Regions from separate parts of the Desulfohalovibrio reitneri genome, predicted to be linked through region 1. Evidence: predicted binding sites of a transcription regulator. Region 1 holds the regulator's gene; each other region holds the start of a gene.
The links. The regulator sigma-54, encoded in region 1, starts transcription at its own class of promoters, with help from an activator protein. The targets are predictions, from matches to a motif close to CTGGCACGGNNNNTGCTT.
Positions count from the first base shown of each region.

Region 2: the regulator sigma-54 is predicted to act here: its motif matches at 1,496-1,513, upstream of N911_RS0112880 (PEP-CTERM sorting domain-containing protein).
Region 3: the regulator sigma-54 is predicted to act here: its motif matches at 1,230-1,247, upstream of N911_RS0113400 (ammonium transporter).

Region 1 covers NZ_JOMJ01000003.1:868,561-871,832, forward strand. Annotated here, with positions in the region: gene lptB (LPS export ABC transporter ATP-binding protein) at 1-577, shown strand, start outside; gene rpoN (RNA polymerase factor sigma-54) at 760-2,169, shown strand; gene hpf (ribosome hibernation-promoting factor, HPF/YfiA family) at 2,182-2,721, shown strand; gene N911_RS0104680 (PTS sugar transporter subunit IIA) at 2,734-3,183, shown strand; gene rapZ (RNase adapter RapZ) at 3,204-3,272, shown strand, end outside.
Region 2 covers NZ_JOMJ01000004.1:68,134-71,405, reverse strand. Annotated here, with positions in the region: gene N911_RS0112890 (N-acyl amino acid synthase FeeM domain-containing protein) at 1-312, opposite strand, end outside; gene N911_RS0112885 (choice-of-anchor W domain-containing protein) at 601-1,302, opposite strand; gene N911_RS0112880 (PEP-CTERM sorting domain-containing protein) at 1,540-2,274, shown strand; gene N911_RS0112875 (sulfotransferase family 2 domain-containing protein) at 2,557-3,272, shown strand, end outside.
Region 3 covers NZ_JOMJ01000004.1:194,464-197,735, forward strand. Annotated here, with positions in the region: gene N911_RS0113400 (ammonium transporter) at 1-1,176, opposite strand, end outside; gene N911_RS0113410 (2-amino-3,7-dideoxy-D-threo-hept-6-ulosonate synthase) at 1,751-2,572, shown strand; gene N911_RS0113415 (3-dehydroquinate synthase II domain-containing protein) at 2,575-3,272, shown strand, end outside.

The DNA of each region.
Region 1 (3,272 bases):
GCTCGGTGTCATCAAGCCCAGCGGCGGCCATGTCTACCTGGACGATGAGGAAATCACCTCCTGGCCCCTGCACGAACGCGCCCGGGCCGGCATCAGCTACCTCCCCCAGGAAAGCTCGGTCTTCCGCAAGCTGACCGTGGGGGAGAACATGGACGTCATCCTGGAACACACCGACCTATCCAGGAGGGAGCGGGAGAAGCGGAAGCATTCCCTGCTCCAGGAGCTAGGCATTTCCAGGCTGGAGGATTCCAAAGCGTATCATCTGTCCGGAGGAGAGCGCCGCAGGCTGGAAATCGCAAGGGCGCTGATTCGCAGACCCAAGTTCATCCTGCTGGACGAACCGTTCGCCGGCATCGATCCCTTGGCGGTTGATGATATCAAGCTCATCATCCGTGCCCTGCGGGACAAGGGCATCGGCATCCTCATTTCGGACCACAATGTGCGCGAGACCCTCTCCATCTGCGACCGCGCCTCCATCGTCTTTGAAGGCACCATCATTCTGAATGGATCGCCGGAGGAAATCGCCGCCAATCCCAAGGCCAGAAAGGTGTATCTTGGGAGCGAGTTCTGTCTGTGAAAAATCGTGCCAACCGGGTAAAATATCGCGTCAATAAAGACTTGCTGTCGTTGCATCCCGCCCCGCTCTGTGGCATACAGCCCGAGTGCCGGACGAAGCGATTTTTTCGATTCTACCAACAGTGGAGCCTTCCGCTTCCCGCCTATCGGGCGGACGCCTCCCGTCAAGGGAATGAATGATTCATGGGCCTTGAACTGCGACAACAGCTCAAGCTGAGCCAACAGCTTGTCATGACGCCGCAACTGCAGCAGGCCATTAAACTGCTGCAACTCTCGCGGGTCGAACTGATGGAGCAGGTGCAGCAAGAGCTCATGGAAAACCCGTTCCTGGAGGAAGGATCAGAAGACCAGGGCGATGCCGAACAGCCGCAGGATTCGAGGACAGACGGCGAAAGTGAGGCGCTCATGCGCGACGCCGACTGGGAGAACTACCTCGGGGAGTTTTCCTCGTCGGCCCGGCAGTCCGGGGCCCGCGAGGCGGAGTCTCCCGAAGAGGGGCTCAGCTTCGAGGCCAGACTCACGGCCAAGCCTTCCCTGGAGGGACACCTGGCTTGGCAGATGCGGCTCTCGGATTTCGACGAGGAAGCCATGAACGTGGGAGAGCACGTCATCGGCAACCTCAATCCTTCCGGCTACCTCATGTCCAGCGTGGAAGACATCGCCGGTGAATCCGGCTCTTCTCCCGAAAAGGTGGAGTCGGTTATCCTGGCCATGCAGCGGTTCGATCCTGTAGGCGTGGCTTCAAGAGACCCCCGCGAGTGCCTGCTGGTGCAGATGGACGTGCTGGGCATGGACGACCCGGTGCTCCGCTCTCTGGTTTCCGACCATTTGGAGGATCTGGAGAAAAAGCGCTACAAGCCGCTGGCCCGCAAGTTCAAGCTCAGCCTGGACGAGCTCAAGGAATACCTCGACGTCATCCAGTCACTCGACCCCATGCCCGGGGCCAGTTTCGGAACGGGTGAGCCGCAGTACGTCAGCCCGGATGCCTACGTCTATAAATACGACGACGAGTTCGTTATCGTCCTCAACGAGGAAGGGTTGCCAAAGTTGACCCTCAACTCCCTTTACATGGACGGCATGGCCGCCGAGCGCGGCAAGAGCAAGGATTATTTTCAGGAGCGCATGCGCTCGGCGGTCTGGCTGATCAAGAGCCTTTATCAGCGCCAGCGCACCCTTTACAAGGTCATCGAGTCCATCGTCCGTTTCCAGCGTGATTTCTTCGAGGAAGGCGTGACGCATCTCAAGCCGCTTATTCTCAAGGACGTGGCCGACGACATCAACATGCATGAATCCACAGTCAGCCGGATTACCACCAACAAGTACGTGGCTACCCCCCACGGCACGTTCGAGCTGAAGTTCTTCTTCAATTCGGCGCTGGAGATGGAGGATGGCTCCCAGGTGGGTTCCGAATCGGTCAAGGCGCTCATCAAGCAACTCATCGACAAGGAAGACCCCAAGAAGCCGTTGTCCGACGAGAAGATCGCGGACATGCTCAAGGACAGGCTGCATGTGAACATCGCCCGTCGCACCGTGGCCAAGTACCGCACCGCCCTTGGGATATCCTCGTCAAGCAAGCGAAAGCAGATATTCTGAGTGGGAGATGAAATGAACATCGCCTTTAATTTCATGGACTTCGAGCCGTCCGACCACCTCAAGGAGTATGCCCACAAGCGCTTCGGCAAGCTGGAGAAGCTGCTCACCAACAGTGACGGCGCCGACGTGCAGGTCAATCTTTCCGTGCAGAAGAGGGTCAACCAGACTGCGGAGGTCGTCGTCAGCGACGACAACCTCTACATTTCGGCTTCGGAGCAGACCGCTGATATGTACTCCACCATTGATCTGGTGCTGGACAAGGTGCTCACCCAGATCAAGAAGCTCCGGGACAAGCAAAAGATGGTGCGCCGCCCGGCCAAGACCGAAGCGGGACCAGTGGACGTCGCTCCCGAGCCCGAGGAAGCGGAGCGGCGGATCGTGCGTGCCGATTCCTTCCAGCCCAAGCCGATGGACGAGGAAGAGGCGGCCATGCAGCTCGAGTCGCTGGATTACGATTTTCTGGTATTCAGAAACGCGGAGACTTCGAGGATAAATGTCATCTACCGGCGTCACGACGGGGACTTCGGACTGATTGATCCTGCCTCGACGTAGAGTGAGGAGCGAATGAAACTCGGCGACTATCTGCGACGCGATTACGTGCTCCCTAACCTGCAGGCGGGCAGCAAGGCGGAGGTGCTGAGCGAGTTGATTCAGCCTCTGGCCCAGGAGCAGCCCGAGGTGGACGCGGACAAGGCCCGGCGCGTACTCATGGAGCGTGAGAAGCTGGGGACCACCGGCATTGGCGGCGGCGTGGCCATACCCCACGGGAAGATCGACGAACTCGAGGATATCATTCTTGTGGCTGGGCGCAGCTCCCGGGGGGTTGAGTTCGACGCCCTGGACCAGCAGCCCTGCCATATCTTTTTCATGGTGCTTGCGCCGGAAAACGCAGCCGGGCAACACCTGCGCATTCTGGCCCACATATCACGGCTGCTCAAGGACGAGGACTTCCGGCGTTCCTTCCTTTCAGCGGAAGACGCCGGGGATTTGTGGGAGCTTCTGCACAACGCCTGAGCGGCGGTAGCGAGACGGCAATGGAGCACGGACCGGCCTTCCCCATCGTCATCCTCACGGGGCTTTCCGGAGCGGGAAAGTCCACGGCC
Region 2 (3,272 bases), on a different contig from region 1:
CATGGGCAGGCCGAATACGTCGTTGTCCGGCACGTAGGTCAGGGTGGACAGCACGTCCAGGTAGGACTTGAAGATGAAGATACAGGTTTTCGGCAGGAAATTGTACAGGTTGTAACTCATTCCCCCCGACTCCGGCACGGGGATGTATCCCTGGGCCAGATACTCGTCATGCACCAGGCGGAAGGACTGGATGTACTCGTCCAGGGTCTCCGCGATCTTGATGCTCGGCCTGTCCAGGTCTTCCAGCCTGGCTTCCAGCAGTGACGAACGCCGGATCCGGATGGTGCGGCGCCGTTCGATGCTCCGTTTCACACTTCTCCTCCCGTGGACCACGCCCAAAGCCCGCCCTCGCGGCAATGGCGGACGGCCTGGCGCGGGGCTGGCGGCAAGGTCCAACACGAGAATCAAGCGAGAAGCATGCCAAAAGGAAAAGCCGCTATTTCCGCCCACAGCAAGGGGGTTGCGCGGCTTCCGCTCCACCCGTTTCCATGAAACATGGAGCGGGCCGAGTTGTCCGTTCCACGCATTGTTCCCCGCACCACGCGCCAGAGGCCGATTCCCGAAGGAACCGGCCTCTCGTTCCCGCCCCGGGCCGGCGTTTCAATTCCGCTTCTTCCGCCTGGCCATGTAGGCCATGGGCAGGAGTCCGGCGCCCAAAAACAGCAGGGTGGCCGGTTCGGGCACGGGGTTGGGCACGCTGTAGCCCTTGATCTGGAAGGCCAGGTTCGACTGCCCCGGCGCCTGGTTCAGCCAGGACATCCCGGCCAGGCCGTCCAAATAGAAGTCGGCGCCGAACCCCTCAACCACCATGTAGGCCACGATCCGGTTGGCGAGGTTGTTGTCGTTGGCGAAGTCGGGCAACTGGGAGCCGTCCATCTCCAGGCCTGTCAGGTCAAGGCCGCTGTCCGGGGCCACGGACATGCGGATGGCCAGCAGGTTGGTCTCGGCCGACTCGGCCAGGGAACCGTCGTAGCCGCCAAGCTGGAAGTTTATGAGGCCGCCGGAGCGGGACAGGCTGAAATCGTAGCCCACGCCGTTGGACCAGGCCCACTGGCTGCTGCCTCCGGGTATCGGCCCGGCGTTTGTGAACATGTCCGGACCGTGCAGCCCAACCTCGTATGTGGCGGCGCCGCCGAGGTCGCCGATGCGGCCCTGGGCCACGAACGTCTCCACGCCGCCGGCCGGCAGCCAGGAGAAAAAGTCGGAGTCGGACTGGATTGACGGCCCAAGGCTCACCACCGGCAGGGCGGAGGCCATGGAGGGCAGGCAGAGCAGAAACAGAGCCAGCACGATCTTTTTCACGGGAAGTCTCCTTTAGTGGGGAATGCCTTCCGCCCGTATTGCAAGCTGTGCGCCATGCATACGTAGGCACGCCATTTCAGCCTGTTATGCAATCTTCCCCGTGTTGTCCCCCTGCACTCCCGCGCAGGCAATCCGCGCCAATGTAAGGTTGTTCGACTTGTCCGGCCCATCCGCCCCGCACGGCAGCATCGCTTTGGTACGTCCTTTGCTGACTATCCACAAATCATGGAGAAGATCATGTACCGACTCCCGCTCCTGCTCACCCTGGCCCTCCTGCTCGGCTCCCCCCTCCCCGCCCACGGCTTCGTCTTTTCCGATTCCGTGGTCCACTGGCCCGGCTACGCCAGCCCGCTTTCCGGGCAGAACGCCAGGGACGTCAACGGAACCCCCGACTTGCTGGGCGGCGAGTTCGTCTTTAATGGGCAGCATTTGCTAGGAATCCGGGTTGATTACTCCGCGCCGTCCACAGCCCTGTGGGACACGGTGGTCCCCGGCGACTGGTTCCTGGACGTGGACTCCGACGGCTACTGGGACGTGGCGCTGGCCAACGCCCTCAGCCGCGAGGCCGGAAGCCGGAACGTCTACGGCGTGAACCTGGCATACGGGGACGCGGGGTCCTACGCCTTCTCCGACGACGTCTACAACGCCCTCGGCGGCCTGGAGCGCAAGGGGCATCCCGTGCTGGCCACGCTGGAGCAGGCAGGGCTCATCGGCTCCGCCGCCTTCTCCGGCTGGGAAAAAGACCCTGTGCTGGCGGACACCTACAGCGCCTACTGGGACGTGTCCGGAATAAGCGGATTGCTGGGCCTGAGCCCCGGCGGCACCCTGACCTACGGCTTCACCATGAACTGCGCCAACGACGCGCTCCACGGCCAGGGCCCCGTGCCCGCTCCCGAACCGGGCAGCCAGGCCCTGCTGCTGGCAGGCGGCGCCGGGGTGGTCTGGAAGGCCCGCCGCAAACGGCGCGGCTGAGAAATGTTGTCAATTTTTCAGGCACGGACGTCGGCGGCCTTTACATTCCGCCCCGTCCGGTAGGATACGCACGGCCCTCCCATACCCGCAGTCCCGCGTCGAACTCTCCGGCTTTCCATGAGAAGCCCTTCGGCGGTCAAGGAACCGGCGGCTATTCGCCGCCCCGCCGCACGCCATTTGCAAAGGGGTTCGCGTCCCGCGCGGGCAGGCCCGGCATCCAAGCGACCATCTGAGATGGTGCTTTTCTCCCCACCTGTCGGGCAAAACCGGGAGGCGCACGCCATGCCGCGAATCCACCAGGGAGGAGGGGAACACAAGGCGGGCCGGGATGAGGTTCGCCTCGCCCTCGCCTTGCGTCATTACACCCATCCGTTCCTCTCCCCCCTGGAGAGCTGCCGGAACATGGTTCTGCGGCGCAGGACCACGACGACGACCTACTCCCTGAAACCCTTCCTCGACCACCAGGCCATCTTCGTCCACATCCCCAAATGCGCGGGCGTTTCCGTGTGCTTGGCCCTGTTCGGAAACCTCGCCGGGGGGCACAGGACCATCCGTGAATACGCCGCCATATTCAGCCCGCGCGAGTTCCGGAAGTTCTTCAAGTTCACCGTGGTCAGGAACCCGTGGGACAGGCTGGTCTCCGCCTTCCTCTTCCTCAAGCGCGGCGGGATGAACGAGGACGACAGGCGGTGGGCGGAACGGCACATCGCCCGCTTCAACGACTTCCCCGCCTTCGTCAGTGGCTGGCTCTCGCCGGAAAACGCCCGGACGTACCATCACTTCCGGCCGCAGTTCGACTACCTGACTCTGGACGGCCAAAACCTGTCCGTGGGCTACGTGGCCAGGCTGGAGACGCTGGGCAAGGATTTCGGCGTCATTTCCGATAAACTCGGACTGCGCGCCAGACTGGACAGGAAGAACGTGAACAGGGCCAAGCGGCCGTACAGGGAATACTACGATGAGCCGTCGAAACGAATCGTGGCCGACGTGTACGCCAA
Region 3 (3,272 bases), on a different contig from region 1:
TAAGAGCCCGCCCGCTCCGCCGTTGAGGCCGGGAACGGTGAACAGGCCGGTGGCGATGGTGCCCCAGGCGCCGCAGGTGCCGTGCACGGAGACCGCGCCGACCGGGTCGTCCACCTTGAGCACCTTGTCGATGAACTCGATGGACAGGACCACCAGCAGGCCGGCGATGAGGCCGATGACGATGGAGCCGAAGGGGGAGACGGTGTAACAACCCGCGGTGATGCCCACCAGTCCGGCAAGCGCGCCGTTCATGGTCATGGACATATCAGGCTTGCCGTAGCGAATCCAGGATGTGGCCATGGCTCCGATGACTCCGGCGCCGGCGGCCAGGGAGGTGTTCATGGCGATGAGGCCGATGGTGTTGTCCGCGGTGGTGGTGGAACCGGCGTTGAAGCCGAACCAGCCGAACCACAGGATGAACACGCCCAGCGCGCCCAGGGGGATGTTGTGGCCGGGGATGGCGTTGGCCTGGCCGTCGGGGCCGTACTTGCCGAGGCGCGGTCCCAGGACCATGGCGCCCGCCAGGGCCAGCCAGCCGCCGCAGGAGTGGACCACGGTGGAACCGGCGAAGTCCATGAAGCCCATGCTCTCCAGCCAGCCCGCGGATTCGGCGCCGTTGAGGCTGCCCCAGGCCCAGTGGCCGGAGATGGGATAGATGAGGCCGGTGACAACGATGGAGATGAGGATGTAGGAGCTGAACTTGGTGCGCTCGGCGATGCCGCCGGAGACGATGGTGGCGGCGGTGGCCGCGAACACGCTCTGGAAGAACCAGAAGGTGTAGTCGAACCCGGCCAGGGTGTCGTAATCCAGCCCCAGGTTGGAGAGGGCGAAGCCGGAGCCGCCGATGAAGCCGCCCCCGGCGTCGATGCCGAACATCAGGGCGAAGCCGAAGAGGAAGAAGGTGATCTGTCCCACCCCGAAGTCGAGGAAGTTCTTCATGATGATGTTGCCCGCGCTTTTGGCGCGGGTGAAGCCCGCCTCGACGCAGGCGAAGCCCGCCTGCATGAACATGACCAGGATGCCCGCGATGAGCGTCCAGAGGATGTTGGCGTTGCCCTGGGTGAGAAAGTCCTCGGCGTGCGCCTGTTCGGGAAGCATGGTGAAGACGCCCGCCAAAGCGGCGGCCGCCAGAAGCGGCCTTGCCGCGCCTTTGCCGATGATGCGTGAGAAGATCATTTCGAACCTCCAGTTGCTCGTTGGATCGGACCACAGCCTCAGCACTTTCCCTTGAGCAAGGAGCGGGCCAGACGCGTAAAAGGCCGGAATGAATGGATATGGACGAATGGAAATGAGAAACAGCATCACAAAAATGTGCATTTTGCACTTCTGTTAATGTGGCATGATTGGCAATTTTGCGTAATTGTATACTTGCAACCGCAGGAAGGCGGGTGCTTGCATGCTTCGGTCCAAAATTGTAATATCGACGTTCGGGGCCTCGGTCTCGCCGCCCGTGTGGGCGGTAACGAAAAAAACGCTTGACAGGCTCGGCGAGGCGGGGATACCCCTTTTCATCATGAGTTCCCAAAGCCGCGTTCCTTCCTTCCTTTCTTTCGCCACGTACCTGTTTTGGTACTGGTTTTTTTATTTTGGAAGCGCCCGCGGCACGGGGAACGGTAGCGTGTAGGCAGTAGCCTAACCACCAAAACCACCCAAGGGGCCGCGGGCGCAAGCCGGCGGCCCCTTTTTTTGGGCCCGACGGTTCGCGGCTTGCCTGGGCGGTCTCGGTGGGTGCTAAAAAGGAGCATCTGGCATGGACACGGGCAGCATCCACATCGGCAAGGCCATCCGCCTGGAACGAATCTTCAATCGAAAATCGGGCAGAGCCATCGTCGTGCCCATGGACCACGGCGTCACCGTCGGCCCCATCTACGGTCTGGTGGACCTTAGGGCGACGGTCAACGCGGTGGTCGAAGGCGGGGCCAACGCGGTGCTCATGCAAAAAGGCCTCGTCCGATGCGGGCACCGCGGCTCGGGAAAAGACATCGGACTCATCTGCCACCTCTCCGCCTCCACCTCCCTCTCCCCAAGACCCAACGAAAAACGCCTCGTCGGCACCGTGGAAGACGCCATCCAGCTCGGCGCCGACGCCATTAGCGTGCACGTCAACCTGGCCGACGAGGCCGAGGCCTCCATGCTGGAGGACCTGGGCCGGGTCACCTCCACCGCCTCTCGCTGGGGCATCCCGGTGCTGGCCATGATGTACGCCCGGGGCCCGCACATCGAAAATCCCTACGATCCGGAGATCGTGGCCCACTGCGCCCGCGCCGGGGTGGAGCTGGGCGCGGACGTCATCAAGGTGGTCTACACCGGCGACGTGGATTCCTTCGCCCGCGTCTGCGAGTCCTGCTGCGTGCCGGTGCTCATCGCGGGCGGCGACAAGCTGGACGACACACGCGACCTGGTGCAGATGGCCCACGACTCGGTGCTGGCCGGTGGCAAGGGGTTGTCCATCGGTCGCAACATTTTCCAGGCCGACGACCCCTCCCGGCTGGTGCGCGCCTTAAAGGGCGTGGTGCACGAAGATTGGGAAGTGGAACGGGCCATGGACTTTTTGGGCGCGGGGGAGAAGTAGCCGTGGCTTCCCTTCTTTTCATGAGCGACCCCTTCGACAAGGGCGACGTGACCCAGGCCCTGGAGGCCGGGGCGGAAGGACTGCTGGTCCCGGCAGTGGCCGTGGACGAGGCCGCCTCCCTGTCCCGCACCCCGGTGGAGTCCCTGGACGGCGTGGAGCGCGTGGCCCTTCAGTCCAAGGCGGACGAGGAGCGGGCCGCCGAGGCCCTGGCCGCGGGCGGAACCGTGCTGCTGGAGCGCGGCTGGGAGATCATCCCGGTGGAGAATCTGCTGGCCGTGGGCGAGGGGACGCTCTACGCCGCCTGCGAGTCCGCCGAGCGCGCCCGGCTGGCCGCCGAGGTGCTGGAGCGCGGCGTGGACGGGGTGGTCCTTGAGGGAAACGTCCTGGACGACCTCCGCGCAGTGCGCGAGATGCTGCACGCCGGAGCCTTGGGGGTGGAGCTTCTGCCCGCCCGGGTCACGGCCATCAAGCCCTCGGGCATGGGCCACCGCGTCTGCGTGGACACCCTCTCCCGCCTGGATCGCGGGGCGGGGCTGCTTACGGGCAATTCCTCGGGATTCACATTTTTGGTGCATGGCGAGACCGAGTCCAATCCCTACGTCGCCTCGCGTCCTTTCCGGGTCAACGCCGGGGCGGTGCACGCCTACGTCTCCCTGCCCGGCGACCGCACCAAGTACCTGGAAGAACTGGGCGCGGGCGA